Regions from separate parts of the Nostoc sp. UHCC 0870 genome, predicted to be linked through region 1. Evidence: predicted binding sites of a transcription regulator. Region 1 holds the regulator's gene; each other region holds the start of a gene.

Region 1 (10,954 bases):
CAGTGAGAGCGCTGGAGGATCTTTTCTTCCAGGTAGTCAATAAACCCAGAAGGTTCACTGCGGCTCAGGTAGGTGATGTGCTGCGATTAGCAATGGAAGATCATCGTTCCCAACGCCTAGCCCAAGCCCAACAAGGCTATTACCAAGTTTTAGCACTCCAACCAAACCACCCAGAGGCTTTATATGGTTTGGGAGTATTAGCACAGCAAACAGGAAACTTCCTAGAAGCACAACGATTTTTGAGTATATCTGTGCAAGTACAGCCAGACTCAATTAAGGCTTGGTTTAGCCTTGCCAATTTACTACAAGCGCAAGGACAACTATTAGCCGCAGAATCAGCTTACCGAAGAGCGATCGCCCTGAGACCAGATACAGGCATACTCTACAACAACCTAGGATTCAACCTACAACAACAAGGTAAATGGGAAGAAGCGATCGCAGCCTATCGCCAAGCTCTACAACTACAACCCAATTGTGTAGAAGCAGATGTCAATTTAGGTAATGCCCTCCATGCTCAAAATCAACTTTCTCCAGACAAGCAAATTCATTATGCAGAATTAAACTACAAATTGGGTTTGAATCGCAAAAAAGCAGGAGATTTACAAACAGCCACAGCTTATTTCCAAAAAACTTTAGCACTGCATTCCACCCACGCAGACGCTCACAAATGCCTAGCAGAAATCTACAAAAATCATCAGCAAATCGAGGAGTTACAAGTGATTTACCAGTAGTAATATTCAACTTCAATTATCAAAATCCCATCAATTAAATCTGGGCAATCTTAGATTTTAAGAATTATCCAATAGTTGCATCTGGCAACAGATGTAGCGGTTACACCAAATCTAGCTGTAGCAAATTATCAAATTCTAGTTCTAGTTCTGTTTCAATTTTTCAGCCTCGTTAACTTAGCAATAGCATCATCACTTCAGGAGCAGAAAATATGTCGCTCGACATTTTAGAAAGAGTCAAGGATTTTTTATTTAGGCTAGTTAAAGACGAAGGTTTTCGCACTCAATTAATGAGTGATAAAATCGAGGAAATTAAAAAAGTTATGTCAGAAAATGGCTATAACTTTTCTCAGCAAGAATTTGAAACATCTGTGATCAAAATCTTAGAATTGAAAGAATCAGGTGAGTTTGAAGAATTGACGGAGGAAGAATTGTTAGGTGCTTTTGGGGGATTAACAACCGCTAGAATTAATCGTGATCGAATAATCGCACAATCACTTTATGGTGTGATCTACTGGCCTCCTATAGGACATCCCAAGCCGCGTCCACGACCAAAACCATGGCCACAACCACAACCCCTGTATGGCATTGTAGTTGATCCGATTGATCCTATTGTTCAACCCTTATACGGAGTGATTGTTGCAGAATAAAAAATGTAACTTACTTAGCTTGTTTTGAACAAAACTATACAAATCGCAATTTAATTACCGTAAAAATGACTTACCATCGTAAAAGCTATGCAGTTTGGGAAATTACCTTAAAATGTAATTTAGCCTGTAGTCATTGTGGTTCCCGTGCCGGACATGAGCGTACCAAAGAACTTTCTACTGAAGAAGCTTTGGATTTAGTCAGGCAAATGGCAGAAGTAGGAATTAAAGAAGTCACCTTGATTGGTGGTGAAGCGTTTCTGCGTCCAGACTGGCTAGAAATTGCCAAAGCTATTAACGATGAGGGAATGCTTTGTGGTATGACCACTGGTGGTTATGGGATTTCCCTAGAAACTGCACAGAAAATGAAAGCGGCGGGAATTCGCACTGTCTCCGTTTCCATTGATGGTTTGGAAGCAACCCATGACTGTCTGCGGGGAAAAAAAGGTTCATGGAAGTACGCTTTTAAAACCATGAGCCATCTTAAAGAAGTGGGTATTGCCTTTGGTTGCAACACTCAAATTAACCGCCTATCAGCCCCAGAGTTTCCCCGTATTTACGAGTGCATTCGTGATGCAGGTGCGCGTGCTTGGCAAATTCAACTGACTGTACCAATGGGGAATGCTGCTGACAATACAGACATTCTCCTTCAGCCTTATGAGCTGCTAGATATTTACCCCATGCTGGCTCGCGTTGCTCGTCGCGCCTATAAAGAAGGGGTACAACTCCAAGCGGGAAATAACATTGGTTATTACGGTCCTTATGAACGCCTGTTGCGGGGACGGGGTAGCGAGCATGAATTCTCATTCTGGCAAGGTTGCAACGCTGGACTTTCAACCTTGGGAATAGAAGCCGATGGTGCAATTAAAGGTTGTCCCTCATTACCTACCACTGCCTACACAGGCGGTAATATTCGAGAGCGTTCCTTACATGACATCATTGAAAATTCCGCCGAGTTGCGCTTAAACTTGGGAGCCGGTACACCAGAAGGTACGCAACACCTCTGGGGTTTTTGTCAAACTTGCGAATTTGCGGAACTTTGCCGTGGTGGTTGCAGTTGGACTGCCCATGTTTTCTTTGATAGGAGAGGTAATAATCCTTATTGCCATTATCGTGCTTTAGCCCATACACAACAAGGGCTAAGAGAGCGAGTAGTTCCGAAAGTGCAAGCCCAAGGTTTGCCCTTTGATAACGGTGAATTTGAGCTAATTGTGGAATCTATCGATCAACCTTGGCCAGAAAATGATCCACTAAACTTTAGCGCTGACAGTATCCAGTGGTCTGAAAGTTGGCAGGAAGAATTAGAAAATTCTGATGCGTTAGTGAGGTAATTAACCGTGGCAAATACACAAGATTTATCGTCAAATCAGTCAGGAAATCTTCCTTTGCTACCTCGTTCAGCTTGGAAGAGTCAAATAACTCATTTAAAGATTGTCTTGCAGGTGAAGCAAAGTTTAGATCGAAGCGAAAAGCTCTATGCAGCAGAGGTAAAACCAATTCAAAAGTAAAAATACCCTATCAGAACTGGATTGATGAGTGAGAAAAAATCAAGTTAGGAGAAGGAGATGACAACCCTTGCAGAAGCCTTTCAAGTACCTGTTCAACACCATCGAGCGCATCGCTTAGACCAAGTCGAGGCAGGTTACCGCGAGATTCTCACAGCCCAGCCAGACCAGGTAGAAGTATTGTATGGGTTGGGGGTGCTAGCACGGCAAAAAAGCAACGACGCTGAAGCCGAGAAGCTGTTTCAAGCTGTCCTGCAAGTGGAGCCAGAATCCTTTAAAGCTTGGTTTAGTTTAGGCAATTTATATCAAGAGCAAATCGAGGAGGTACAAGTGACTTACCAATAGTAATATTCAACTTCAATTATCAAAATCCCATCAATTAAATCTGGGCAATCTTAGATTTTAAGAATTATCCAGAGATGTTTTCATTGTCAATAATTTGTCAATAATTTGTGAATTTTAATTTAATGAAATCCCATGAAAAATAACCATTTTGTCCAAAATTGAGTTAATATAAATGTGGGCAACTGAATAACAATTGCCCACAGCAAAAAATTCCCAAAAATAAGTTAGTAATTTTCCGGAGAAACTTTTATCTTCTCTCTGGCGTATCAGATAGAAACTAAAAGAAGCTTTTTCTCCCTAACCCCTTCTTTGACTTGTTTAGCATGTCTAAACACACATAAACATTACCAGTCAGGATTAATCATGGCTCGCTACCGAGTTGTTTGCCAACAGATAGACTTACCAGACTTGAAGATCATAGCCGAAGCTAAAGCTTTTGACAAGTCAACTGGTAATGCTACCGCAGAAATACATCAAGATGTGTCCGTAATAGTTGCATCTGGCAACAGATGCAGCGGTTACATCAAATCTAGCTGTAGTAAATCATCAAATTCTGGTTCTAGTTCTAGTTCGGTTTCGATTTCTCAGACTCATTAACTGGTGCGTGTCAATATAACAAGTACCACAATGGGTTGAGAATGCCTAAATACAGTTAACCTTTAACCTCAGGAAAGGTCATTACTATGGTAATTACAGACTTACAATATTTAGAGAATCTTGCCACAGACGATTTGATTTTTGGTTCTGTAGGAGTAAGTGTGACATCAGCTGCATCAGCCTCCGGCTCACCAACTTACACTTTTGCAGGTGCAAATGTGATTTCCAGAAGTCTTCGTAATGGCGGTGGCATTGCAATTGGGAGCGGTTCTGCTTTGGCAGTGGGTGATGACCCTAATGCCTATGTGATAGTTACAGGTGATGGTGATATTGTAATTGGCAAAACTAAATTTTTAAAATTTAACGATATTGCTTTTGCCAGAGGTTGGGTTATCGCTATTGATTTACCTAAGAGACTGTTAAATTAGTAAGAAAAAATCAAGTTAGAAGAAGATGATGACAACCCTTGCAGAAGCCTTTCAAGTAGCTGTTCAACACCATCGAGCGCATCGCTTAGACCAAGCCGAGGCAGTTTACCGCGAGATTCTCACGGTCCAGCCAGACCAGGTAGAAGTATTGTATAGTTTGGGGGTGCTAGCACGACAAAAAAGCAACGACACTGAAGCCGAGAAGCTGTTTCAAGCTGTCCTGCAAGTGGAGCCAGAATCCTTTAAAGCTTGGTTTAGTTTAGGCAATTTATATCAAGGTCAAGGTCAGTGGGCAGCAGCAGTGTCAGCTTACCAAAGGGCTGTGGAGATTCGTCCCCAGGAAGCAGCTATTTACAACAACCTCGGCTATGCTCTGCAACAACAAAACAAGTTGGATGAAGCAGTTGCTTGCTATCAAACAGCATTGGAAATTGCCCCTGATTGCACCGAAGCTGATGTCAACTGGGGTAATGCACTCCACGCCCAAGGAAAACTTTCACAAAACCAACAACTCCACTATGCCCAATTAAATTGTCAGTTGGGTGTGGCTCATGAGCAGGCAGGGGATTGGCAGACTGCTCAAGTTTACTATCAACAGGCGATCGCTTTGCAACCAGACTTGGCGATCGCCCATGAACGGCTAGAAAACCCTCTAACTGCACAGACAAGTCTTTTGTCTTTTGATATTTTTGATACACTAATCACCCGTTTTTGTGTCGATCCTGATGAAATATTCTTGCAAGTTGAGTGCTTAACTAACTTCGAGAACTTTACCCATTACCGCAAGCAAGCAGAGCATTATTTTCTGAGAAACGTCGAAAATTATGACTTGGATGATATCTATCTGAGATTGGCTCAAGAGCTAAATCTCAATAGGCAAGATATCGAATATTTAAAAGATGCAGAAATTGCCGCAGAACTTCAAAACGTCATTGGGATTAAAGAAAACTTGGATAAAGTTAGAGATGGCGATCTGCTTGTATCTGATATGTATCTTCCCGAAGATGTGCTGCGGAAAATGCTGCAAAAGGCTGGGTTAGAAAAGCCAGTAAACCTTTACGTAACAGCTAAAGGCAAACATAACGGTACAGCATGGCGTGAAATTACTAATGGGATGAGGATTGCCCAACATCTGGGAGATAATCCCCACTCAGATGTACAGATGGCCCAAAGATACGGCATCAGAGCCAATTTGTACCAAGGGTCTCAACTCTCGCCTGTAGAAAGTGCGCTCCATGAAATTGGCGCGCAGAATCTAGCAAGAGTTATCAGGAAAATTCGTTTAGGAAATCACTTTAAAGAGCCTTTAAAACAGGATTTTTATCATTGTTTCGTTCAAGGTAACTTGGTTATTTTAGTTATCTTCTCAGTCTTTTTGTTACGAATGGCTGAACGAAATCAGATCGAAAAATATTTGTTTTCCAGTCGAGATTGTTATCATTTACATAAGATATTTTGTCAGATTGCTAAAAACAGCGAATTTGCTGTTGATGGCGAATATTTCTTTACCAGTCGTTTAGCCCGTGTCAAATGCAGTGAAGATTATGTAAATTATTTACTACATCTTGTAAAAAACAAGAAAAATTCCGCCATTGTGGATTTGGTAGGTACAGGTTTGTCCCTATCTCATATGTTAAAAAAAATAGACCAAGATTTGTCTCTGTCCATTGTCTTTTTTCATCATACATATCTCAATAGGGTGAAAAAAATCTATCTAGATAATGAGCTACATTCAGCCATATTTTCTCTTATTTCTCCTGGAAGGCTGAATCTCAATATTGATACCCTAGAAACTTTGAATTACATCAATCAGCCAATGGTTAGGGATGTTCTCAAACAAGGGGAAAATGAATATGTACCCGTTTTTTACTCCCATCGGATTCCCAGTGAAATCTCTAACATAATTGATTGTGCGGAACAAATTATTGATGATTTTTCCCATCATCTTAATCCAGAAATTGTTGAGGAGATCATTCACTGTGTAGATGAGGAAGATTTTACACGTTTATCTATTGCAATATATCAACAACTTTCTCAGCATGATCAGCTTTTATCTTATTTGATGTCTTTTCATGCTGAAGAGAATCAAGGTATTGAAGATGAATTGTCTGCTAGATTGGCAGATGGGGGTTAGAGGCTGTTTGAAAAGTTTTGTCAGGTATCCTTTGTCATTCTGAGTGGAGCTTTGCGGAAGGTAAAGCCTGCGGCATAGCTGCGCTTAACGCGAAGCGTTCCGAAGGAAAGAATCCGCGTTTTCACCGTTATACTGGGATGCTTCCTTCGTCAGCATGACATAAAAGGGGACTTTTCAAACACCCTCTTAGCAAAGACAAGAAATGTTGATTAAGTAAAACTTAGCGATCGCATACATATATTAGGCTCTCACATAAATGCGATCGCTCTAGGTTTCCTTTTAGATACGAAATAGACGATGAATCCTAGCCACAGCACCCCAAAAGCAATTTTTCTGACCATGATTTGTTGTAATTAACTGAAGGCTTCTGAGAGATAATCAGCAGCAGCCGTGACAACTGCGATCGCACTTTCGTAATCTAGGCGTGTTGGGCCTAAAACTCCTACACTCCCTAACGGGACTGCACCCCGGCGATAAGTGGAAGAAATTAAGGTACAAGTCCGAATTGGTTCTAGAGGGTTTTCTGCGCCAATCCGCACCGTTACCTTTGATTTGGTGGTTTCTTCTCCCTCTGTTTCTTCAAAGATTAATCGCCACAGTTGTTCTTGTTCTTCTTCCAGCAGGTGGAGAATTGTTTGCACTTGCTGGAGTTCGGAAAATTCCGGCTGACGCAAAACTTCCGCTACACCCCGCACCATAATTTGAGTAGCAGTTGGTGCAAGAGTCCGCCGCGCTAATTCAGCAACGGAATCTTTTAAGAACTCTCCATAAAGTTGAAATTCCCGATCCAACTTACTCCAGTCTAGGTTGCTGATTTCTAGCAGACTTTGCCCCCGCAGGTGACTATTTAAGAAGTTAGAAACAATCTGCAACTCCCGATCAATTACGTCTGAGTCGGGTTTTGTTTCTGTTCTGGTTGGGGGTAAATCCATCAGCTTGGAATGGGTTTCATAGCCATCAGTTACCAAAATCAGCATGATTCGTCCTGCTTCTATCTGCATTAATTGCAGATGTCGCACAACTACTGTGTGGGTTTGAGGCATGGTAATCAAGCTAATACACCCACTCAAGCTAGCTAAAATCTGCGCTGCTCCTTGTAAGAGTATTTCCATACTCCAGTCTTCCCACTGGAGACGCTGCTGTAAAGCCTGTTCTACATCTTTGGCTAAAGTATCCGTTCGCGTAGTGTCTCGCAGAGAGGGTGTAATTAGTTGGTCAACATAGATGCGATAACCTGAGTCAGAAGGTACTCTCCCAGCCGAGGTATGTGGTTGGTAAAGTAACCCAGATTTTTCTAGGACACCCATCACATTCCGAATGGTGGCTGAACTAACCCCCAGGTCATACTCATCGACCAAAGCTTTTGAACCCACAGGTTCTGCTGTAGCTATGTAATGACGCACCGTTGCCCAAAGTATATGCTGTTGTCGATTTGTCAACTGGACTTGCATAAGAGTATGTTTGACGGAGAGCAAATTTTATTCAAGCTTTAAAAAAGTTTTTGAATATGAATACCAAAAATTTAAAATTGACTAATGAAATTAGCGAAATAAATATTTAATTCTATTTTAGTAGATAACGTGAAAGTATTCAGTTGCTATTGGTCTAGCACATTTTTATGTCGAAAACTTTGAATTACAACTATTATTTATCTTTTTCGGTATTATTATATAGATTCATCAAGTAAATTGTATTCTTAGATACGTATTTTTTCGGGGATTGGGTATTGGGCATTAGTCATTATCGACGGCTTCCTTGTCTCCCCTACACCCCTACACCCCTACACCCCTACACCCCTACACCCCTACACCCCTACACCCCTACACCCCTACACCCCTACACCCCTACACCCCTACACCCCTACACCCCTACACCCCTACACCCCTACACCCCTACACCCCTACACCCCTACACCCCTACACCCCTACACCCCTACACCCCTACACCCCTACACCCCTACACCCCTACACCCCTACACCCCTATACCCCTACACCCCGGTTACTGAGCGAAGTCGAAGTACACCCCTACACCCCACCCTGCTCAATACTGGGGAATAGAACGGTCAACTAGGATCGAATAAGCATCAATCCCACCTGAAATATTTTTCACATTTGTAAAACCCTGAACAACTAACCACTGGCACATTTGGGCTGAACGGATGCCATGATGACATAGCACTAATGTTTCAGCATCAGGATTCAATATTGTGTGAATTTGTTCTGACCACTGAGTAAATTCACTCAGTGGTAAGTTAACAAAACCGTCAATTTTTGCAAGTGCTAATTCTTGTGGCTCACGTACATCTACCAACTGAATACTTGCATCATTAGTAGCCAGACGTTGTGCGAGTTCTTCTACACTAACTTGAGTTATGGGTTGACCCGAAATATTCCCTGTCATGTCGTTTTTGTAAACAATCCTATATTATTCATGTTGACAGAAAATGTGCTGACTGGGGATTGGGGATTGGGGACTGGGGATTTGAGATTGAATTGCCCAATTATGTAAACCTTTGTGCTAGATATGTCTACTGTAAATACACAACGTTCATTCTCTAGTTTTATCGTAGCTGGTGCGATCGCACTGGTGATTATGGCGATCGCAGCTGGTTACTGGTTTTTTACTAAAAGTCCGGTGAGCCTGATTGCTTCTACTTCTCAATCTGGTGCTGCTATATTCGTGTCTAAACTTGCACCTGTTACGGTGTCATTACTGGTAAATCCCGACCGATTGCAGTCTTTGGAAAGTGCGGGAGAAATATCTAAACTCAAAACCAGTTTATTGGCCGAGAGTGGTCTAGATTATCGCCAAGATATTCAACCCTGGCTAGGAAACGAAATTACTCTGGCTGTCACCACCCTAGATATTGACCGCGATCTTGAAAATGGCAAGCAACCAGGGTATCTGATGGCTCTAGCTACGGAGAAGCCAGCAAAAAGTAGCGATTTTGTACAGTTGTTATTCTCCAAGCGGGTGTTAGCGGGAGCAAACCTCACAACGGAGGAATATAACGGTGCAAAGCTCATTTATGACGATGCACAACCAAAGCTAGAACCCTTAGCTGGTGCGGTGGTGGATAACTTTGTTTTGTTTGCCAACGATGCTAGAGTGCTGCGGGATGCAATTAATAATGTCCAAGCACCTGATTTGAATTTGACTAGTTCTCCCCAATACCAAAAAGCTATCGAAGAACTACCAAAAGGTGCTGTGGCGGTGACTTTCTTTAATCTTCCCACCTTGGCGCAATGGCAAGGGTTAGAACTACCAGAACCAATTTACGATAGTCAAATTACATCTCTGACATTAAACCCCAAAGGACTGTTAGCAGAGACTAGTTTTCTCACTATGTCGGAAGTTACGCCTCCATCTGCGCCATTGTCTCAGCCTGTGGGAGCGTTGCAATATATTCCCTCATCGGCAGGCTTGGTAATTTCTGGCTCTCATTTAGATAATTTGAATGACAGCAATTTAGCCAAACTCTGGACGCAAGCTAAAACAGCCATCTCTGGTTCAGGAACAGATGTGATTTCCCGGTTAGAGCAACCTTTACTAGCCATCCAAAAAGCTTGGGGTATTAACTTGACACAGGATGTATTTAGCTGGGTGCAAGGGGAATATGCGCTAGGACTCATACCGCGTGCTGGAAAAACTGCTCCTGGCTGGGTTTTTGTGGCGGAAAAACAAGATAGTCTTCCAGAAGGAATTGTGCGGTTAGATGCGATCGCCTCCTCTCAAGGACTCAACACCAATTCTCTGAGTTTGGATGAGCAAAAAGTTGTTGCTTGGACAGAATTAATCGCTAATACTAAAAAGTCTGATGCTCAAGACAGTCCATCATTCACCGTGGAAGCGAACGTTAAAGGCATACATACAACCTTGGGTAATTACGAAGTCTTCACTTCTGACTTAGAAACAATTAATGAAGTTTTTACTAATAAGGATAATTCTTTCATGAAAAACCGTAATTTCCAAAACAGTATTGCGGTAATTCCTGAACCAAACCAAGGTTACGTGTATCTTGACTGGAATAAAAGTCACGATTTGTTAGAGCGGCAGTTGCCTATTCTTAAGCTTTTAGAAGTGCTTGATAAAGCATTTTTCGACCAACTGCGATCGCTCACCTTCAGTAGCTATGGTACTGACACAGGAACACTCAAAGGTGCAGCTTTTCTGGAACTTCGTTCCTAGTAAATCTATCTTAGATGAAGCAGATAACTGCCAGCTTCCCGTCCAGAAACTATTAATTCTGCATCATCATTTAACTTTACAATTTTTTCAAAGATAACAATTGTGGCACATAGAAATGTGTCACAATTTTATGTGATTTAACCGAAATTTTTTAACTAGAATATGTATATATCTTTATTGTTATAAAAGCATATTTAGCAGGTTAATATGGAAAATTATCGCCCTTGGCTGAATTTTCGTGGCGGGTGGCTTGTAGCTTTATCTGCTGCTATGATTGCTTCCCCTGTCATTGCAGAAACGCCAAATTTCGGTAAATTCAACCTATCACCGGGGTTTGAAACAGCAAAGGCAAAATTTACTGGCTTTACGGGCGGTTCTTTC
Region 2 (10,954 bases), 2.5 Mb from region 1:
CCTCTCAGGTTTGCCCTCAATGCGATACCCACACCGGGAAGAAAGAATTAGGGGACAGGATACATTCTTGTCCTGAATGCGGCTACACAACACATAGAGATGTAGCCGCCGCACAAGTGATCCGTAACAGAGGGGTCAACGCGCTGGGACGCAGTGTGGATCAAATTGCCTGTGGAGACGGTCTGACGGGGACTAGCAACAGTCTAGTCAAGAGTCAACCAAGCAGGAAGAAGGGTGGAGAGCGATGGCTACTCTACGGGAACGCCAAAGGCGAATAGCCTTGCTTCCTTCGGAACGCTACGCGAACGGAACATCCTTTAAGAATCCCCGCGCATTTATGCCGGGGAGTACGTCAACGATGTATGAGGTTAATACTTCACACTCAATCTAGTAGATCAGAAGCACACTTGTAGAACCAGCGTAGACTTTTTACTATGACATCGCTTGAATGATGTAATCGAAGTAAGGTGCAGCAGCAGCACCATCTTCTGCACTAAGTAAGTCTAAAGATGCTGTTTTCAAACAATTGATGGCTTCTACCATCCCAGGAACAGGAACACCCAGGGAGTTGTACATTTCCCGCACTCCAATTAAACCAATGCTTTCAATTGGTTCTTTGTCGCCAGCAAGTACACCATAGGTAATTAGGCGTAAATACCAGCCATAGTCACGGATGCACAAAGCACGCTGTTTTTCGCCGTAAGCGTTACCGCCAGGTGCGATAAAATCAGGACGCTTCTGCCAAAGTTTTTTGGTGGCTTCCTGAACTATCTTTTTTTCGTTTTCCGCTAAGGTAGCAGCAATGCGTGTTCTTTGTTCGCCGGTTTGTAAGAACTCTTTAATGCTCTTGAGTTCGCCACTGCTGGGATAGCGCAGTTCGTCGTCGGCTTTGAGAATAACTTGGCTAATTACAGTCATGATTATTTAAATCACGCGAAATATTATTTTGTTAGTTTAACGAGTTGGAGGTACAGAAGTGAAGGGGGAAGGGAACAGTGAACAGGTGACAGGTGACAGGAGAGAATGAATATTGACTAATGATTAATGACTAATGACTAATTCTATTTGGCAACAGGGTGGATTAATAGAGATCACGATCGCAGATTTGAGCGATACAGGCGACGGTGTAGGGCGTTTTGAGGAACGGGTGGTGTTTGTGCCGGATACTGTCCCAGGCGATCGCGCTCTGGTACGCTTGGTACACGTCAAACCTAAATACGCTCACGGCAAAGTTAAAGAATTATTACAACCCTCTCCTCATCGCATTCGGCCTAGCTGCATTGTGGCTGATAAGTGTGGCGGTTGTCAGTGGCAACATATTGATTATGAATATCAACTCGTTGCTAAACGTCATCAAGTTATCCAAGCTTTACAACGTATCGGTGGTTTTACTACACCAACGGTAGATCCCGTATTAGTGGCAGATTCGCCTTTGGGTTATCGTAACAAAGCTACCTATCCTCTAGATATCTCTCCCACAGGTCAAGTACAAGCTGGTTATTACCAAAAAGGTAGCCACCAATTAGTTAACTTAAATCAATGTCCCGTCCAAGATGTACGCTTAAATCCTTTACTGGCGGAAATTAAGCAAGACATCCAAAAACAAGGCTGGTCAATTTACGATGAAACTCGCCATCAAGGACAAATTCGCCATTTGAGTTTACGCATTGGCCGGCGTACAGGTGAAATGTTGTTAACGTTGGTGGTCAAAGATGAAGATTTACCAGGAATTACTAAGCAAGCAGAAGCATGGCTGAAGCGATATCCCCTGTTAGTTGGGGTGTCCTTAAATTACAATCCCGGACGCACAAATGCCATTTTTGGGAAAGAAACTCGCTGCATAGCCGGAGTTTCTTATATGCGAGAAATCTTTGCAGGACTAGAATTTCAAGTCCGTCCCGATACATTTTTCCAAGTTTCTACGGAAACAGCCGAAGCTCTATTAGAAGTTATTCAGTCAGAATTAAAATTGCAAGGTGATGAGGTGCTAGTGGATGCTTATTGTGGTATTGGAACTTTAACTTTACCCTTAGCCAAACAGGTACGCCAAACAATAGGTTTAGAAATACAACCAGAAGCAGTAGAACAGGCGATCGCCAATGCCGATCGCAATGCTATACATAATGTCACATTTCAAGTGGGCGCAGTTGAGAGATTACTGCCGAATATGGGAATAATACCGAATGTAGTCATACTAGATCCGCCACGTAAGGGATGCGATCGCGCTGTCATCGAATCTTTATTATTGTCGAAACCCCCGCGCATCGTTTACGTCAGCTGTAAAGTAGCTACCCTCGCTCGTGACCTTAAATTACTCTGTGAAAATGGTTTGTATACTATTCAACGCATCCAACCCGCCGATTTTTTCCCACAAACATCTCATGTGGAAGCTGCTGCTTTCCTTGTATTATCACACTTTGACAAGGATAATTAGCCCTTTACAAAAAACTTACATTGCAAATTTGTAGTCTATTGCATAGTAAAAATGCTAAAATCGAAATAACATAAAAATAGCGATGATTTTGTTAATAAAACTAAAGTTGCATAGGCTCTATCTACCAATGAATAAGATTGTTTAAAGTATAAATCGGCGATTTTTAAGAGAACATAAAAACTTTTGTAATTTCCATGATTTTTCAACTTGCTAACCTAACTAGCATGGTTTCTCCAAGCCGTTTTATGTATCAACAATCAAACATCACCAATAGAGTCAATGCTCCCCAGCATTTTCAATATTTAGTAATTAAGACGCAAGTTTGAAGGCAGCATGACTACCTCAACTATTATCAGGGTGCGTACACAAGCAAACTGATGTCTAGCTAACTGAAAGCTATGGGGTTTCTCTCGTGATTACCATTTCCCTTCGTCCAGTTGGACGTTATTGGGGCACACTTAGTTTCGCCTCAACGCTTTACCTTTGTCCTATTTTAGATTTACTGCTGGCGGAAATACCCTCCAGATTACAAGCCGAACTGCGGCTAGGACTCCAAGAAGCCCTAGTTAATGCAGCTAAACATGGCAATAATCTTGATCCTAGTAAAAAAGTTGTAGTCCGGTTTTCTCTAATAGATAATCAGTATTGGTGGGTGATATCAGACCAAGGCCAAGGCTTTCATCCCACGACTACCGACAATGAAGACCCAACAGATTATTTACCATCTGATGAGTCAGAAAATGGCAGAGGTATGTGTCTCCTACACCAAATTTTTGATCAAGTAGAGTGGAATCGCAAAGGTACAGAATTAAGACTATGTAAACAAATGGAAAACCGCCCCCGTCTGTCTTTGAGGCGGTAAGCCGGGGGTTGGGGATTGGGGATTGGGGATTGGGTATTGGGAAAGAATTTCCCAGTACCTAGTATTGTCTTTAATTTTGAATTTTGAATTTTGAATTTTGAATTTTGCATTGGAGCAAAGCGTAGCGGTACTAGTCACCAGTCCCCTGTCCCTTATGTCCATGAGTCGGACAGGGAGGAGCGGAAAGGGAACGATCTAACCAACCAACAGCTTGTTCTAGCCTAGCCAGAGCCTCTTGTGGTTCATTTTTGAGTAGAAATACCATAGCGGCGGCAATTTGTTCACTAGCGCGAGAATTGCGGTTAGACTTGAGGCGATGCCAATCGTTAGGAGAAATACTCAGCCTTTCCATGAGGGCTTGGGCTAATTCTAATTCGCTAAATTCATTGATTTGATTGGTTTTAGATAGCATAATTGAGTGCTGAGTTATGAGTAATGAGTTTTAAGTCTCTAGATGGCAGACTTGTTTTTTATCTTAGTTTACTAGTTGTACATGAAGCCGCCTAAACAACCACATTCATCAGGGAAAAATCAAGAACCGGATTTTGAGCAGGAACTAGAAGAAGTCGAGCGATCGCTGATATTGTTAAAAGAACGTTATGCTCAAGTAGACAGCGATCGCACCCAACAGGCACAATGGCAACAACGCCGGGACGAATTGCAGGAAAATAAATATAAAACACCAGAAATCAAAGCAGAGTTACGGCACATCAAACAACAGTTAGAAGTGCTAGAACTAAACTTAGAAAGCCAGTTATTTTCTTGGCGTAGTCTCAAGAAACCTTTCTGGCAAGCTGTCCGCTTTGGTGGAATGGGCGTTATTATAGGCTGGATATTAAAGTCCTGTGCTGGGTAAATATGGTAAATCAAAGGATTGCAGAAATACTGCGAAGTGGTCAACCTGATGAGTCTCTTGTAGTTCAAGCCTGGGTAAGAACGAAGCGCGACTTGAAGGGGTTTGCGTTTATTGAGGTGAATGACGGCTCATCATTAGCTAATTTGCAAGTTGTCATCAATCAGGATTTGCCAGACTACGAAGCAATTTTAAAACAACTAAATACAGGTGCGTCAGTTGAGGTTAATGGCGTGCTGGTGGCTTCCCAAGGAAAAGGACAGCGTATTGAATTGAAAGCCGAGACAGTGAAAGTCTACGGTGAAGCTGATCCCGAAACCTACCCATTGCAAAAGAAACGCCACTCTTTTGAATTTTTACGCAATATTGGACACTTGCGATCGCGCACCAATTCTTTTGGTGCAGTTTTCCGTGTTCGTAATGCTTGTTCTACAGCCATTCACCAATTTTTCCAAGAAAGAGGCTTTTTATGGGTACACACCCCCATTATTACCGCTAGCGATTGCGAAGGCGCGGGGGAACTATTTAGTGTCACCAATCTGGATTTAAAGAATATACCCCGCACAGAAAACCAAGCAGTTGATTACAGCCAAGACTTTTTTGCTAAACCCACCTACTTAACAGTTAGTGGACAACTAGAAGCCGAAGTCATGGCGATGGCGTTTAGCAACGTCTACACCTTCGGCCCTACCTTCCGTGCAGAAAACTCCAACACCTCCCGCCACTTGGCAGAATTCTGGATGGTTGAGCCAGAAATGGCTTTTTGTGACTTAGAAGGCGATATGGATTTGGCTGAGGCTTTTCTCCAGCATATTTTTAGCTATGTATTGGAAAAATGCCCAGAAGACATGGAATTTTTCAATCAACGCATTGATAATACCGTCTTAGCAACAGCCGAAAATATTATTCACAATCAATTTGAGCGACTAACTTACACAGATGCGATCAAACTGCTAGAAAAAGCTGATGTTAAGTTTGACTATCCTGTAAGTTGGGGCTTAGATTTACAATCAGAACACGAACGTTATTTAGCTGAACAATTGTTCAAAAAACCAGTCATTGTCACCGACTACCCAGCGCAAATTAAAGCCTTCTATATGCGCTTAAATGACGATGAAAAAACCGTCCGCGCAATGGATATCCTTGCACCAAAAATTGGTGAAATTATTGGCGGTTCACAAAGAGAAGAACGCCTGGATGTTCTAGAACGCCGTATAGTAGCGCAAGGTATGCAGCCGGAAGACTTGTGGTGGTATGTAGATTTACGCCGTTACGGTACTGTTCCTCACGCTGGTTTTGGCTTAGGTTTTGAACGACTCGTACAATTTATGACAGGTATGGGTAATATTCGGGATGTGATTCCCTTCCCTCGTACACCACAAAACGCCGAGTTTTAGTACCAATATCAATTTCTAGAATTAGACAAACAAAACCCGCTTTGGCGGGTTTTATTGTTTAGTTAAATTTCAGATTCTGAAATCTCTTTTTGTAAAGCCTGAACTTGCTCAAGAGATAATTCAGTCACTTGAGAAATTTGTTCTAAACTCATACCAATTCCCAGCAAATTTAAAGCCAACTTTCTTGTTGTTTCGGCTTTACCTTCAGCTTTACCTTCAGCTTTACCTTCTTGGAGAATTTCTTGATAAATGACTGATTCGCGCATCATCTCACTCCTTAAAATTCTGCTAATTACATCTTTCTTTAAGACAATACCTGCTAATATCGCACTGGCGGCTGCTATATTTCTTTGTAACGGTTGTTCTGTAATTGTTTCAACCGCTTTTGCTACTTGAGTTAATACTATTGTAGGATCTTTTGTCTGACTCAGGACGGCAAAGGGTAATAAACCGGGAACACTCATAAACCTATCTGTGGGTTCTTCCCATAGGCGTATTACTTCAAACTCATGGTAAGTTTTCTCTAATCTAAAACGGTTTTGATTAATTAATGGTGAAGCTGTTTTTCTCAAATAGATGACGACTTGACGCATTTGTTTTTTAGGAAAGCGTCGATACACCCTCACCCGATAATCTAACATCCGAAAAGGCATATCTTCGTCTGTGTCGGTTTGAAATTCGGTATGTAGAACTAAGTCATTTGATTGTAATAATATTAACGAGTCAGCGCGAATAGGTTCGTTTGATAATTCTGTAGGGCTAAGTTCTGTTAATCTAATGGGTGAACCTAGTAACCATGTTGCTAAGTCGTCTTTAAAGTTTTCAGCAATAAATTTACAAATGTTGTCATACATAAGAAAGTTATCTAACTAGAATCATTTATTGGGGAAGATTCCAATTTTTAAAATACAACACAGATAACTCTAATGAACCCTCCGCACCCCTTGATAGTACCCTAATTCCGACGTGGATAAGCACAAAATAAGTGAAGATTGGCGACCACAAGTTTTCACCAATCTTCCCCTAAACTATAGGACTTAATAATTTAAGCTATCAGCTGTCAGCAGTCAGTTAATTGTAAAGCTGACGGCTGAAGGCTGATAGCTATTTACGCCATTTGATTTTCAATCGCCCACCGCGCTAATTCAGTGCGGTTGTGGAGATTGGTTTTGCCCAACATATTAGAAACGTGGCTTTCAACGGTACGCTGACTAACATTTAATTCTTCAGCGATTTCTCGGTTAGCTAGACCCCTAGCTACAAACTGCACTACCTTCAGTTCAGTTGGAGTTAATTGCACATCAAAAGGAACTTGGATACGAGAACCGTTTTCTCCTCCTTTAGTTTGGTGTTCCTTCCAACGGATAGTTTGCTTCAGGGAAGATTCTACCTGCGCTACGAGTTCTTCTGGTTCAAAAGGCTTGACCATATAGACATCTGCGCCTTTGTTGAGACCTTTAACTCGGTCTGCACTTTGTCCTTTGGCCGACAGGAAAAGGACAGGAATCCAACTGGTGCGTTCGTTTTGCCGGACTTGTTCTACAAAGGTATATCCATCCATTTCCGGCATCATCACGTCACAGATAATCATGTCTGGAACATCATGTTCGAGAATCTCTAAAGCTTCTCGGCCATTTTCTGCGGTGATGACTTCATATCCTCTGAATTCCAGATAGTCCTTCACCAGCAAGATGAGGTTAGGGTCGTCATCAATAAGTAGAAGTCGTTTGTGATCTTTCATGCTGGGCTCTTTCATAGCAGTGGCACTTGTCGCGCTTCGATCCATCAAGGTCTTGAATGGTTATCCTTATATGGTGGATTGTTGAGATGTTGTCATTTTTCCCACTTAACTTACCCTTGCTTAACTTGAAGTCTCACAATTAGTTTCCACTTTCTGTAAGACTGCTAGCTCATTGGCAATATTCCAGTAAGGATACGTAGAGCAGTAGTATTTATAATGCGCTATTATATATCCCTTTGAAAGTGGCGGGTGAAAAAACACTGATTAAATAATAATCTTTCTAGTTCACACTAGTTCACTCAGTAAGTGTTGGCTTATGATGATCCTAGCTGTCAAACAACCCGCACTTCCATTGGCTTACTACTCTACAATACCCTGCCGATGTTCAGCCTTAATCTTAAGATGTTTACAAGTAAGTAGGGGAGTTGTTGGCAAAGGATGGGTTAAAAACGCATATTCTTTCACCACCATTATGCCTATCAAGTGTTCTTGGACGATCCGCTCAATAACCTCCGGGTTTGCTTGGCGATACCAGACACTATCCGGGTAGACAACTATTATCTATCTAGAACAACAAACTCGCAAGTAAAAACTTGTATTTTGTTGCACCAGGTCACTGTATTGTTACTCATCGAGTGTCTCTCTGATTACTGTTCTATACTAATTTCCCCACTTTGCAAATAAAGTTGACCATATAAAAATATTCGTAACTTATGGAAAAGAACCTGAAAAATACTAATAATTAAGGATTTATACTTACGCAATGAACCCGAAGTGTATATACGAGGACTGATAATTTGTAATTTGTAATTCGTAATTCGTAATTCGTAATTCGTAATGGACTAACGTCCCGCTACGCTCTAAGCGCAGCTATGCCGCAGGCTTTACGTAATGGACTAACGTCCCGCTCCGCTAACGTAATTGGGCATTTAGGGATAGGAAATATAATCTACCCTATCACCTATCACCTATCACCTATCACCTATCACCTATCACCTATCACCTATCACCTATCACCTGTCACCTGTCACCTGTCACCTATCACCTGTCACCTCCTCCCCTACCTAGTTCGGAAACCCGTACACCTGAAAACATTGCCATTGGGGGGTATTTTTCGATAGATTAGCACTCAGGAGTTGAGAGTGCTAACTCTGGAGAAATAAAAAATATGGCAGCTGTATCTCTAAGTGTATCCACAGTAAAACCTTTAGGCGATCGCGTTTTCGTAAAAGTGAGCGCGTCTGAAGAAAAAACCGCAGGTGGTCTTTATTTACCCGACACCGCGAAAGAAAAGCCCCAAGTAGGTGAAGTAGTCGCCCTTGGACCTGGCAAGCGTAATGACGACGGTAGCCGTCAAGAATTGGAAGTAACAGTTGGCGATAAAGTGCTGTACTCCAAGTACGCTGGCACAGATGTCAAGCTCGGAACTGAAGAATACGTACTGCTTTCCGAAAAAGACATTTTAGCAGTCGTGAACTAATTGGGAATGGCGCATAGGTCATAAGAATCAAAACCAATGTCCAATGCCCAACCTCCAATCAATTATTCCAGACCAATTTGACATAACTTCCTGAGATTGAGACACCTATGGCAAAGCGCATTATTTACAACGAAAACGCCCGTCGCGCTCTAGAGCGTGGTATTGACATTCTGGCTGAGGCTGTAGCTGTTACCCTTGGCCCTAAAGGTCGTAACGTAGTTCTAGAAAAGAAATTTGGCGCGCCCCAAATCGTTAACGATGGTGTCACCATCGCTAAAGAAATCGAATTAGAAGATCATATTGAAAACACTGGTGTTGCTTTGATTCGTCAAGCTGCATCTAAAACTAACGACGCAGCAGGCGATGGTACAACCACCGCAACTGTATTGGCTCATGCCATTGTTAAAGAAGGTTTGCGGAACGTAGCCGCAGGTGCTAACGCAATCCTATTGAAGCGCGGTATTGATAAAGCTACCAACTTTTTGGTAGAAAAAATTAAAGAACACGCTCGCCCTGTAGAAGATTCTAAGGCGATCGCTCAAGTTGGGTCAATCTCTGCTGGTAACGACGATGAAGTCGGTCAGATGATTGCCCAAGCAATGGACAAAGTAGGTAAAGAAGGCGTTATCTCTCTAGAAGAAGGTAAGTCTGTAACTACCGAACTGGAAATTACCGAAGGTATGCGCTTCGATAAAGGCTATATCTCTCCCTACTTCGCTACCGACCCAGAACGGATGGAAGCGATTTTCGATGAGCCTTACCTGTTGTTGACAGATAAGAAAATTGCTCTGGTACAAGATTTAGTACCCGTTCTAGAGCAAGTAGCTCGCGCTGGTCGTCCTCTGGTGATTATCGCTGAAGATATCGAAAAAGAAGCTTTAGCAACCCTAGTAGTTAACCGTCTACGCGGTGTACTCAACGTTGCGGCTGTAAAAGCTCCTGGTTTTGGCGATCGCCGCAAGGCTATGCTAGAAGATATCGCTATCCTCACCGGCGGTCAATTAATCACCGAAGATGCTGGTCTGAAGCTGGACAACACCAAGCTAGAAAGCCTGGGTAAAGCTCGCCGCGTCACCATTACCAAAGACAGCACCACAATTGTTGCTGAAGGTAACGACGTTGCTGTTAAGGCTCGTGTTGAACAAATTCGTCGTCAACTGGAAGAAACCGAATCTTCCTACGACAAAGAAAAACTCCAAGAGCGTTTGGCTAAACTCTCTGGTGGTGTAGCTGTGGTGAAAGTGGGCGCAGCTACCGAAACCGAAATGAAAGACAAAAAGCTCCGCCTAGAAGATGCTATCAACGCAACCAAGGCTGCTGTTGAGGAAGGTATCGTTCCTGGTGGTGGTACAACCTATGCTCACCTCACCCCCGACTTAGAAGCTTGGGCTAACAGCAACCTCAAAGATGAAGAGTTGACTGGTGCTTTGATTGTCGCTCGTGCATTACCCGCACCTCTGAAGAGAATTGCTGAAAACGCAGGTCAAAACGGTGCTGTAATTGCTGAACGTGTCAAAGAAAAAGCATTCAATGTTGGTTTCAATGCTGCAACCAACGAATTCGTAGATATGTTCGATGCTGGTATTGTTGACCCCGCGAAAGTAACTCGTTCTGCTCTGCAAAACGCTGCTTCTATCGCTGGAATGGTGTTGACAACCGAGTGCATCGTTGTTGACAAGCCAGAACCTAAAGACGGCGCACCTGCTGCTGCTGGTGCTGGCGGCGGTGACTTCGATTACTAATATTCTGTAGTCACATAAGTTTAAAAAATAGCTGCTTCCTTTGTGGAGGCGGCTGTTTTTTTGTTTTGAACTAGCTTTAAACCCTAAGTATTTTGTCTACTCAACAATTGAGCCTAAGTATACTGAACAAGAATAAACCCGGATTCCTATATCACTATTTTAGATAGAGCGCGATCCAACCTTTAAAAGTAATGTTGATGAATCTTTTAATGGTTAAAGTTTCGCGCAAGTATAAAAATAATCTTAATTATTTAAGTTCATTTTTATACAAATGCTAAACTCGCGCAAAATAAGTCAACTACAAGGCCTTATGACATATCATCCTATAGCTAATCACATTTACAAATTATTAATTCAGGAGCAAGTTATTCATAGCGAAGGAAAAATAATTTTTAATTTCCTTAACACATCTATAGAGATTAATGATAAAAGTGCTTTTGGTTAT
Region 3 (10,954 bases), 400 kb from region 1:
GAATTTTGAATTGATAATATGTCTCGATCAAAAGCTCTACAATATTACATTGTTTCTCGGTTGCTGTTAGCACCATTGCAGCTATTAACTATCATTACCATTGTATTTTTATTACTACGAGCTACACCAGGAGATCCAGCAGATGCGATTCTGGGTGGACGTGCGCCGGAAGCTGCTAAGGAAGAATTAAGACGACAATTAGGTTTAGATTTACCTTTGTGGCTACAGTATCTTAATTACTTAGGTCATTTGCTCCAGTTTGATTTAGGTACATCTTTGACAAGCAGGGGACAGCAGGTTTGGAATATTATCGGACAACATTTTCCTGCAACTGTAGAGTTAGCAATATCTAGTATGACGGTGGCTCTCATTGTCGGTATTCTAGTTGGTACACTGTCAGCCTCTCGTCCTGGAACAGGTTTTGATATTGGGGGACGGTTATTTGGCATTATCACCTATGCTCTACCGATGTTTTGGGCAGGTATGCTGTTACAGTTGATTTTTTCTGTTCAATTGGGTTGGTTTCCCAATTCCAATCGTTTTCCGCCTAATCTTCCTGCGCCATCGCCAATTACTGGGTTATATACCATTGATAGCTTATTAGCGGGTAACTTTAGCCAGTTTTTCGCGGCTTTACACCATTTAGCTCTTCCTAGTCTCACGTTAGGAATTTTGCTGAGTGGTATTTTTGAAAGAATTGTCCGCGTAAACTTAAAACAAACTCTCCGCGCTGATTATGTAGAAGCTGCTAGGGCTAGAGGTATTTCTGAAAACAAAATTTTAGTGTCCCATGCTTTGAAAAATGCTTTGATTCCAGTGATTACTGTTTTGGGTTTAACCTTTGCTTCGTTACTGGGGGGAGCAATTTTAACTGAGGTGACATTTTCTTGGCCGGGGTTGGCAAATAGGCTATATCAAGCCATTTCCGATCGCGATTATCCCACAGTGCAGGGTGTATTAGTATTTTTTGGTGCGATCGTTGTAGGGGCAAGTATTTTGATTGATATTCTCAACGCTTATGTTGACCCACGAATTCGTTATTAAAGGTTTGTAGTGTTCGCTCCGCGAACAAAGCAGGACTAAAGTCCTTACTACGAACTGAATCATACATTTTTACATGACTTAACATAGTTTGGGTATGAGTCCTATATGAACTCTCAATGGGAATATTTATTAAAAAATCTCGGTGAATGGCAAGGTTCATTTACTCGCGTCTCACCCCAAGGGGAACTTTTAGAAGATATCAAAAGTGTAGTTTCCTTAGAAGGTGTGAACAATAACCAAACTATTAATCAGGTTGTTCGTCGTCAAGGACAAGCAGATTTAGTTTTAGAATACAGTTCCTTGTCCCAAAGTACACTATTTTTCCCTAATGGAGCATTTTCCCAAGGTACACTTCAGCTTGCACCATTCGGTGAGTTTGGCGCAGAATTAGGATTAATCTATGAAAATCGTCGCTTACGTCTAGTTCAGTTATTCGATAAAGATAGTCAACTAGATAAACTTGTTCTCATTCGTGAACATTTAGCTGGTAGTGAACCAGTAGAAAATCCACCCTTGCAAATAGATGACTTATTGGGGGAGTGGCAAGGTGAGGCTACCACAATATATCCTGATGGGAGTTCCCCTAATACTGTCTCTACAAATCTCAAGTTGCAACTTGACGATTATGGGCGATTAATTCAAAGCCTGAGTTTTGGTAATTATACAATTACCTCAACAGGGACTATTAAAGGTTCTATCATCCTCTTTGACCAAGATCCACAAAAACAGGTACAAGTTTTACTATTACCTAATGGTGCTTCTGCAACTTCTCCCCTCAAAATGCAGGTACACCAAGGGTTAATTTTGGAAGTGGGTTGGTTAATTCAGTCCAATTTACGTCAGCGCATGGTTCGCTGCTATAACGATAAGGGTGAATGGGTAAGCTTAACTTTAGTTACGGAACAGCGAGTAAAAACTAAATAGCCATCCTCAATTATTGAATGAAAGTCAATAAAACCGCTTCTTTATGAAGAAGGCGGGGTTCTGAGTCAAATCAGATGGCTTTAGTTTTTTTTCTGAAAATCCGAAAAGTGAAAATCTGATTTTGTATCTAAAGCATACAAGCTTTTAGGAATTACTCATATGAACACAAAAACTATTTCAGCTATCTTAGCTACAGCTACAGGAACAATTTCAATATTAACTGCTACCCTCGGATTTTCTACCTCTGCACTAGCTAATACAAGAGTATTTAGCTGTAGTGCTAAAAATGTATATGTTGAAGTTTCTCGCCTCAATAATGGCGGATTACGTTATGCAGCATACAATATTCCCACTACCCTCAACCGTCCCAATCTTTTGCTCAATGGTGGAACAGTTAGACGTAATCAAAATGGCGAGGTAGTTTACAGATTTAGAAATGCCAATTTTCTTTATGCTGCTGTTCAAGATCAAGGTTATGGCAAAGTTTTAGTCTACAAAAATAATCGATTGATTGGTACAAATTATTGCGGTGATGTCTAACATCAGCTATAAATTTTAAAATATATGATTTTAGAAACCCAGTCTCATGAAGCCTGGGTTTTTGATTTTGAGCTAATTTCTTGCTATGAGGACTAAAGATACGCTTTATTCTGGACTTTAGAGACGTTGCATACAACGTCTCTACATCATTTATTTGGTGCAACTTAGCAACGGCTAAATGCCGCACTACCGCTAACAGCACTCACTACAATATTTTTATTGCTTAAAAAATTTTAATATAAATTCTCATCAAATAGTTCTAATCTAACTTTTTAATGGCATTTTTTAGCCGTTTGTAATTCGCAACTCCGGCAGTTGTCCCTTTAAAGTTGAGAAATTTAATAAATATGAGCAGCAATTTAGCAAACAAACTGCGTGTTGGTACAAAAAAAGCTCACACAATGGCAGAAAATGTGGGTTTTGTCAAGTGCTTTTTAAAAGGAGTGGTAGAAAAAAGCTCTTACCGGAAGTTAGTGGCTAACTTTTATTACATCTACTCGGCGATGGAAGAGGAGATGGAAAAGCACCGCCAGCATCCGATAATTTCTAAAATTAACTTTCCCCAACTGAACCGTAAGCATACTTTAGAGCAAGACCTGAATTATTACTATGGTAGTAACTGGCGCGAACAAATCCAGTTATCTCCAGCCGGGGAAGCTTATGTAAAACGCATTCGGGAAATCTCCGCCACTGAACCAGAATTATTAATTGCCCATTCTTACACCCGTTACTTGGGTGACTTGTCTGGGGGGCAAATTCTGAAAAACATTGCTGTGACAGCGATGAACCTTGGTGATGGCGAAGGCACAGCCTTCTATGAGTTTGCAGAAATTAGCGACGAGAAGGCATTTAAAACTCAATATCGTCAAACTTTGGATGAACTACCTCTAGATGATGCCGCAGGCGATCGCATTGTCGATGAAGCGAACGCCGCTTTCGGTATGAACATGAAGATGTTCCAAGAATTAGAGGGTAACTTAATCAAAGCAATTGGCGTGATGTTGTTCAACACCTTGACTCGCAAACGCACACGCGGCAACACTGAACTGGCGACTGCTGAGTAAAACCAATTCAAAGTTCAAAATTAAGCACAGCTGAATTTTGGAGAGTTGGTAAAGGTAAATTTTTGTAAAGTAAGTTTAAGTAAAATTTAGGGGCAGCTTCCCTAGGTTCATCTGCTTTCAGCAGGCGATCGTGGGGAAGTTGCCCCTAATAGACATCTCCAAAATAGTATTATTCTGTGATAAAAGAACATTAAAGCGTTATTTTGACACAGAAGCATGAGCAATATACTGAATTACATTGAAGAGAATCCTAAACAAACCCAAAGGTTAATAGGTCTGGAATATGAACAGTTACAACAATTAATCATAAATGGGGAAAGATTATATCATGAAAAAAAAGCTTTACTGGAATCTAAGAAAGTGAGAATTATTGCTGGTGGAGGAGGTCGGAAACCAAAATTATCTATTTCTGAACAAATCATTTTAACTTTAGTGTATCTCCGACATCTGACAACCTTTCAACTTCTAGGTATTCAGTTTGAAGTAAGTGAGTCTACAGCCAACGATACGTTTAACTATTGGTTGCCTAACTTGCGAGAATTACTGCCATCAAGTTTGCTTGAACAAGTAAAAAAAAACGCTTCTGACTATGAAGTAGTAAAAGAAATGCTCACAGAATATGAATTAATAGTAGATAGCTATGAACAAGTCAGAGAAAGACCTAGAGACAATGATGAACAAAAGAAATATTTTTCAGGTAAGAAGAGTAATCATACATTTAAAACTCAAATGATTATTTTACCTGATGCTAGTGATATCGTTGATGTTGTGGCAGGTGAACCTGGTCCAAAAAGCGATATAACTTTGTTCCGAGAATATCGTTCAGAGTTTGATGCCAAACAAAGATTTAAAGGAGATAAGGCATATCTTGGAGAAGATTTAATTACAACTCCAATTAAGAAACCAAGAAATCAAGAACTAACAACTGAACAGAAAGAACAGAACAAAATATTTTCATCTAAACGAATCTTTGTTGAACATCGAATACGGTCAGTCAAAATCTTTCGAGTTGTCCAAGAGAGATTTAGGTTAAATACCCGCAAATATAAGCAAGTAATTTTGACGATTTGTGGGCTAGTAAGGTTACGGATTCGAGGGCTAATATTACCATTAGAAATATCAGCTATATCATCAGGTTAAAATTATCGCATATAACTAGATATTTTTGCCTAATTATCAACAGCAAATATCTCAAAGTCTTATTTCATCGTACAGAATAGCTAATTTAAGATGATTGCATTTAGTGGCTACAGCCTAGCCAAACAAAGGCTTTGACTGTTTTCGGAGATGTCTAAAGTTTTGGGATAGGTGACAGGTGATAGGTGACAGGTGACAGAGTATTGACACTCTCCGGTCTAAAGACACGGAGATTCTTGGTTCTACGAGTCCACTTAGATTAGACCCCTTGCGGTATCTAACCCAGAGGTGGTTCTCTCCCCAAGCGTTAACTTTCGGTATGCCCTACCGTAGTTGGATTGCTCCAAGAATTTGTTTTGAGTTGAACCCTTCGGCTGCGCTCAGGGTTAAAGCCGAGCGTAGTCGAGGCTTTAATTCTGTATCGTCTAGTTCCCATGAAGATTTTACCTATTCCTGGGCAAGAAACTAGAACTATGGAATAGAACCCATATCTTCAATTGTCGAGGTACAGATTGCTGTTAAGCAGTGTAGGGTTTTTAATGTGGTTGATTACCCCTCCACGTTCTCAATTTTACCATATTGCATCACGCCAGGGTAAACCCTGCCAGAGTGGTTTTCATCCCCGGTCTAAAGCACGAAAATTGCAACTACGTTGCTCTCTCTCCGGGGTTTTCAACCTACACCTTATAAACACCCTGTTCCCTGTCACCTGTTCCCTGTTCCCTAGAACATACCCATGCCGCCCATGCCACCCATGCCGCCCATGCCGCCCATACCGCCCATGCCGCCCATGCCGGCATCAGGAGGCATAGCAGCTTTCTTCTCTGGTTTTTCCGCAATGATTGCTTCGGTGGTTAAAACCATCCCAGCAATAGAAGCGGCGTTTTGTAAAGCTGAACGTACTACTTTCGCAGGGTCAATAATACCAGCTGCAATTAAGTCTTCAAATTCCCCAGTTGCAGCGTTATAACCCATGTTAAATGCGCTGTCTCTGACTTTGGAGACAATCACCGCACCTTCTGCACCAGCATTGTCAGCAATTTGACATAAGGGTGCTTCTAAGGCGCGTTTGATAATATCAGCCCCAATTTTTTCTTCTCCTACAAGGCTGTTCTTGATTTCGTCAACCTTGGTAGACAAGTGAATCAAGGTTGTACCACCACCGGGAACGATACCTTCTTCTACAGCCGCTTTAGTAGCGTTGAGTGCGTCCTCAATACGCAGCTTGCGGTCTTTGAGTTCGGTTTCTGTAGCTGCACCCACTTTAATCACTGCCACGCCGCCAGCTAGCTTGGCGATGCGTTCTTGGAGCTTTTCTTGATCGTATTCGGAATCAGTTTCTTCTAACTGCTTGCGAATTTGAGCAATCCGCGTTTGTATTTCTGGTTTGGCAGAACTACCAGCAACAATGGTGGTGTTTTCTTTATCGATGGTGATTTTGCGGGCAGTTCCCAGCATTTCCAAAGTAGCGGTATCTAAGTTGAGACCGATTTCTTCAGAAATCATCTGTCCATCGGTGAGGATAGCAATGTCTTGCAACATGGCTTTGCGGCGTTCACCAAATCCAGGTGCTTTAATTGCAGCTACAGCCAATACACCCCGCGCTTTGTTAACTACCAAAGTTGCTAAAGCATCTCCCTCTATATCTTCAGCAATGATCAGCAAGGGTTGACCCAAGCGGGCAACTTTTTCCAACACTGGGACTAATTCTTGGATGCTGCTGATTTTCTTATCGGTGATGAGAATACGCACATTTTCGTACTCTACTATCATCCGTTCGTTATTGGTGACGAAGTAGGGGGAAATGTAACCTCTATCAATCTGCATCCCTTCCACTACTTCTAGTTCAGTGATGAGAGATTTAGATTCTTCAACGGTGATTACACCATCTTTGGTGACTATTGCCATTGCTTCGGCGATCATTTTGCCGACTTCTTCGTCGTTACCAGACGAGACAGTTGCCACTTGAGCGATCGCACTACCTTCTACTGGCTTGGCTACTCTGGCAATTTCTGCTACCAGGGCTTCAGTAGTTTTGTCTAACCCCCGCTTCAAGCTAACTGGGTTGCTACCGGCGGCGACGTTCTTCAAACCTTCTTTAATCAAGGCTTGTACCAAAACTGTAGCGGTGGTTGTACCATCTCCAGCTACATCTTTAGTTTTAGCCGCTACCTCTTGAATTAGCCTAGCTCCAGTATTTTCTAAAGGATCTTCTAATTCAATTTCTTTCGCAACAGTGATACCATCATTAACAATTTGGGGTATACCAAATTTTTTTTCTAAAAGCACGTTGCGACCTTTTGGCCCCAAAGTGATTTTTACAGCATCAGCCAGGGCATTAACACCCCGTTCCAAAGCCCGACGTGATTCTTCATTAAATGAAATAATTTTTGCCATGTTCCCTTTCTCTAGCGTTTCCATTAGACAATTTAGCACTCACTGGTTCAGAGTGCTAAGTACCCAACCCTTTGAGATCACATCTGAAAATCAAAAAAATTGATTAATATACACTTGATGCTCATGTAGGATACTGGCAGTGATGGTTAAATCGGGAGATGAATCTGAACTTCGATAACTCCCTTAGGTCTATTGGCATTGCTAACCCTAGCGGCACCGGCTGGTTGGCAGTAGTGTTTACGTTTATATTGGCCTGGTTGGTAACTTGGCGTTTAATTCCCACAGTACGTAAATTTGCTTTGCGGGTGGGTTGGGCTGACCAACCAAATGCGCGAAGACTCAACCGAGAACCATTGCCAAATGCAGGAGGTTTAGCTATTTATGCGGGAGTAATTGCCGCATTGGTATTAGCTATCCTTTTACGACCCATTGAACTACAAAATGTATTAGCTCAGGTATTGACTATTTTACTGGGAGGTTCAATTCTAGTCTTGGTCGGCTTTATTGACGATCAGTTCGGATTACCCCCCTCTGTGCGCTTGTGGGCGCAAATTATCACGGCATTATTACTTTTTGCCAATGGTATTAGCGTTGATGTTCCTCTAGGTACGCCAATTGACTCTATTTTTTCAATGTTGTTGACAGTGCTGTGGATTGTCGGTATTACCAACGCTGTCAACTTGATGGATGGTATGGATGGTTTGGCAGGAGGAATCAGTTTTATCACTGCCATGAGCTTACTAGGGGTTTGCGCCCAATTTCCCAATCGTGCAGCATCCACCTTAGTTTTAGCGGCTTTGGGTGGTGCAGCTTTAGGCTTTTTGCGCCATAACTTCCACCCGTCAAGGATCATTATGGGCGATGCTGGGGCATACTTTTTTGGTTATGTATTGGCAGCAACCAGTATTTTAGGTAACTTACAGCGTAATACAATATATGCCCTTGGCCCCTCAATTTTATTCCTGTTGTTGCCAGTGTTAGACACAACGCAAGTATTTATCCGTCGGTTATTAGCAGGCAAAAATCCCCTCAGTACCCCCGGTAAAGACCACCTACATCACAGATTACTCGCTTGGGGATTCTCCCAACGTCGAGCTGCATTTACTCTGTGGTTAATCACCTTATTGTGCAACTTGCTAGCAATGAGAATCCAAGGTATGAGCTTGGCTGTAATGATTACCACTAGCAGCAGCATCGTCCTCCTGCTTGCTTTTACCGTCTGGCAAAGAATCCGTACTAACTGAGTAATTCGTAATTAAATTTGTAATTACGAATTACGAATTACGAATTACGAATTACGAATTACATCACCATCCCACCATCAACGTTAAACACCTGTCCTGTAATGTAGGCAGCTGCGGGGTCGGCTGCAAGGAAGCGCACCATTCCGGCAATTTCTTCTGGTTGACCGTAGCGACCTAGGGGGATGTATTTGAGAATTTCATCAGATTTGAGGTCGCTTGTCATGTCGGTAGTAATAAAACCGGGAGCAACGGCGTTAACGGTAATCCCACGAGAAGAGAGTTCTTTCGCAACGCTTTTAGTAAAGCCAATCACACCTGCTTTAGCCGCACTGTAGTTAGCCTGTCCTGGATTACCCATTTGTCCAGCTACGGAGGTAATACTAATAATTCTCCCAGAACGCTGCTTGAGCATGATTTTACTAACGGCACGGGTACATAAAAATACACCAGTTAAATTTAGGTCAATTACAGCTTGCCAATCTTCTGGCTTCATCCGCAAAAGTAGGGTATCGCGGGTAATACCGGCATTATTGACTAAAATATCAATGCGCTTAAACTTGTCCATGACAGCATTGATGAGGGCATCTACTTGATCTGCTTGGGAAACATCAGCTTGCAGAGCGATCGCTTCACCCCCAGCAGATGTAATTTCTGCTACTACCTTGTCGGCAGCATCACTAGAACTAGCATAGTTAACTACTACAGTTGCTCCATAGGTGGCTAACTCTATTGCGATCGCCCGGCCAATTCCTCTTGAAGCACCCGTAATAACTGCTACTTGCCCTTTTAAATTTTCACTTAAGACAGCCATTAACTATTCCTCAAAATTTTCAATTACCGCGCTAATGATCTTATGGTGATTTGTACCTACAACTGATCAGTAATTCAAAATTCAAAAAAGCATCTGATAGCCCAAATCTCTTTACCCAGTCCCCAATCACCAGTCCCCAATTTATTTGGCAACAATAAAAACAAAATAATGTTACACCGTTTCTGGAAAGCAGACATTAAGATTGAATTCAATCAATAAAAAATTGGTGTGTGTCGCATGGCTACTAAAAAACAATTCGACAGCTTTGAAGAGATGCTGTCTAGTTCTGATGTACCTGTTTTAGTAGATTTTTACGCTGAATGGTGTGGCCCTTGTCAAATGATGGGGCCGATTTTAGAGCAAGTAAATAATCAACTAAAAGACCGTTTGCGTATTGTGAAAATTGACACTGAAAGATACACAGAATTAGCCAGCCAATATGAAATTTATGCTCTACCAACACTAGTGTTGTTTAAGCAAGGTCAACCAGTTGATCGCATTGAGGGTGTATTGCAAACCCCGCAGTTAGTTCAACGTCTGCAAGGTTTACTTTAACTAATGTTAAGTTTAGAGGCGTTAATTTTTACGTCTCTAAACATTATTGGGTTCTTCAGCTAAATTCATCAGCTATGACAATTTTCCACGCTTCATTTAAATTCAAGAACGTCGCACATTTAAACAACACCACTCTTTGCGTTTCCACATGGTAGCGACGACCCAACCATGTTTTTCTAAGGCTTCAGCAACAGAGTTTGATTGTTCTATTAAAATTCCACTGAAAATAGCCCAAGTGCTAGGTTTAGATATTTCAGTGATTTCTGGTACTAACTGAATAATTACATCAGCCAAAATATTGCAGACTATTCCGTCTACCGGCCGTTCAATTAGTTTTTTCAAAATGTCTACGCTACCCTCTGCTGGTATTATGCGTTCTGGGCTAACGTCATTGAGTGCGCGATTACTGAAGGTAGATTGCACTGCTAAGGGGTCTGTATCCACCGCATAGGCTTTCTCTGCTCCTAATAGCACTGCCCCAACGGAAAGGATACCAGAACCACAACCAATATCCGCAATTATTACAGGCTCTTGTTTAGCATTTGTCCCCATAAAAGACTGGGGAACTGAACTTAAACGCATCTCTAGGGATTCTAAACACAATTGGGTGGTGGCGTGATTGCCTGTACCAAAAGCTACACCAGGGTCAAGACGAATAACTAATCTGTCTGAGTTTTCCGGTAATGGTAGCCATGCGGGATTGATGAGAAAGCGATCGCCTATTTCTTGAGGATGCCAGTATTGTTTCCAACTAGTTGCCCAGTCTTCTTCATCAATTAGTTGCCAATTCAGGGTAGGTCTAGATAATCCTACACACAGGGCATCTTGGCGCAACCACAGCCCCAATGCAGCTAAATCTAGTAGCTCTGCTTGAAATATTGGTAAGTAACCCTTGACTACAAAGTCAGATCCTGTCTTTTCACTAGCTGTTCCCCGACAGCCAAAATCTTCTAATCGCCAGCAAACAGAGTCTTCCAACGCTGGTTCACATGAAATCTGTAATTCCCACCAAGTGTTTGCCATTTTTCAGTGCTGAGTAATGAGTGGTGAGTGCTGAGTGCTGAGTGCTGAGTGCTGAGTGCTGAGTGCTGAGTGCTGAGTAATGAGTAATGAGTTATGAGTTATGAGTTATGAGTGGTGAGTTATGAGTTATTTTTTTTGATTGCTAACTTTTTACTCCTAACTTTACTTTTAACTGATTACAGACGAGATTAATCACATCTGTACTCAGCACTCCC

What was found. The regulator HrcA, encoded in region 1, represses chaperone genes, less so after heat shock. The targets are predictions, from matches to a motif close to TTAGCACTCNNGANTCNNGAGTGCTAA.
Region 2: a site for HrcA is predicted at 8,410-8,436, ahead of groES (co-chaperone GroES). Genes of this name have one in related genera too.
Region 3: a site for HrcA is predicted at 7,139-7,165, ahead of groL (chaperonin GroEL). Genes of this name have one in related genera too.

The regions. Positions count from the first base shown of each region.
Region 1 covers NZ_CP091913.1:5,446,467-5,457,420, reverse strand. Annotated here, with positions in the region: gene L6494_RS23210 (tetratricopeptide repeat protein) at 1-731, shown strand, start outside; gene L6494_RS23205 (Nif11-like leader peptide family natural product precursor) at 941-1,378, shown strand; gene L6494_RS23200 (nif11-class peptide radical SAM maturase 3) at 1,444-2,706, shown strand; gene L6494_RS23195 (hypothetical protein) at 2,713-2,883, shown strand; gene L6494_RS23190 (tetratricopeptide repeat protein) at 2,941-3,225, shown strand; gene L6494_RS23185 (hypothetical protein) at 3,589-3,822, shown strand; gene L6494_RS23180 (hypothetical protein) at 3,909-4,250, shown strand; gene L6494_RS23175 (tetratricopeptide repeat protein) at 4,276-6,384, shown strand; gene hrcA (heat-inducible transcriptional repressor HrcA) at 6,738-7,835, opposite strand; gene L6494_RS23165 (hypothetical protein) at 8,111-8,455, shown strand; gene L6494_RS23160 (rhodanese-like domain-containing protein) at 8,426-8,785, opposite strand; gene L6494_RS23155 (DUF3352 domain-containing protein) at 8,909-10,573, shown strand; gene L6494_RS23150 (hypothetical protein) at 10,781-10,954, shown strand, end outside.
Region 2 covers NZ_CP091913.1:1,538,611-1,549,564, forward strand. Annotated here, with positions in the region: gene L6494_RS06875 (RNA-guided endonuclease InsQ/TnpB family protein) at 1-278, shown strand, start outside; gene L6494_RS06880 (allophycocyanin subunit alpha-B) at 433-918, opposite strand; gene rlmD (23S rRNA (uracil(1939)-C(5))-methyltransferase RlmD) at 1,052-2,434, shown strand; gene L6494_RS06890 (ATP-binding protein) at 2,847-3,296, shown strand; gene L6494_RS06895 (DUF6439 family protein) at 3,427-3,708, opposite strand; gene L6494_RS06900 (hypothetical protein) at 3,790-4,152, shown strand; gene asnS (asparagine--tRNA ligase) at 4,155-5,546, shown strand; gene L6494_RS06910 (Rpn family recombination-promoting nuclease/putative transposase) at 5,609-6,400, opposite strand; gene L6494_RS06915 (response regulator transcription factor) at 6,655-7,332, opposite strand; gene groES (co-chaperone GroES) at 8,456-8,767, shown strand; gene groL (chaperonin GroEL) at 8,875-10,509, shown strand; gene L6494_RS06930 (NgoBV family restriction endonuclease) at 10,820-10,954, shown strand, end outside.
Region 3 covers NZ_CP091913.1:5,042,030-5,052,983, reverse strand. Annotated here, with positions in the region: gene L6494_RS21345 (ABC transporter permease) at 19-1,044, shown strand; gene L6494_RS21340 (DUF3598 family protein) at 1,150-1,968, shown strand; gene L6494_RS21335 (hypothetical protein) at 2,128-2,508, shown strand; gene L6494_RS21330 (biliverdin-producing heme oxygenase) at 2,856-3,572, shown strand; gene L6494_RS21325 (transposase) at 3,789-4,712, shown strand; gene groL (chaperonin GroEL) at 5,433-7,106, opposite strand; gene L6494_RS21315 (MraY family glycosyltransferase) at 7,271-8,350, shown strand; gene fabG (3-oxoacyl-[acyl-carrier-protein] reductase) at 8,409-9,161, opposite strand; gene trxA (thioredoxin) at 9,399-9,716, shown strand; gene prmA (50S ribosomal protein L11 methyltransferase) at 9,819-10,739, opposite strand.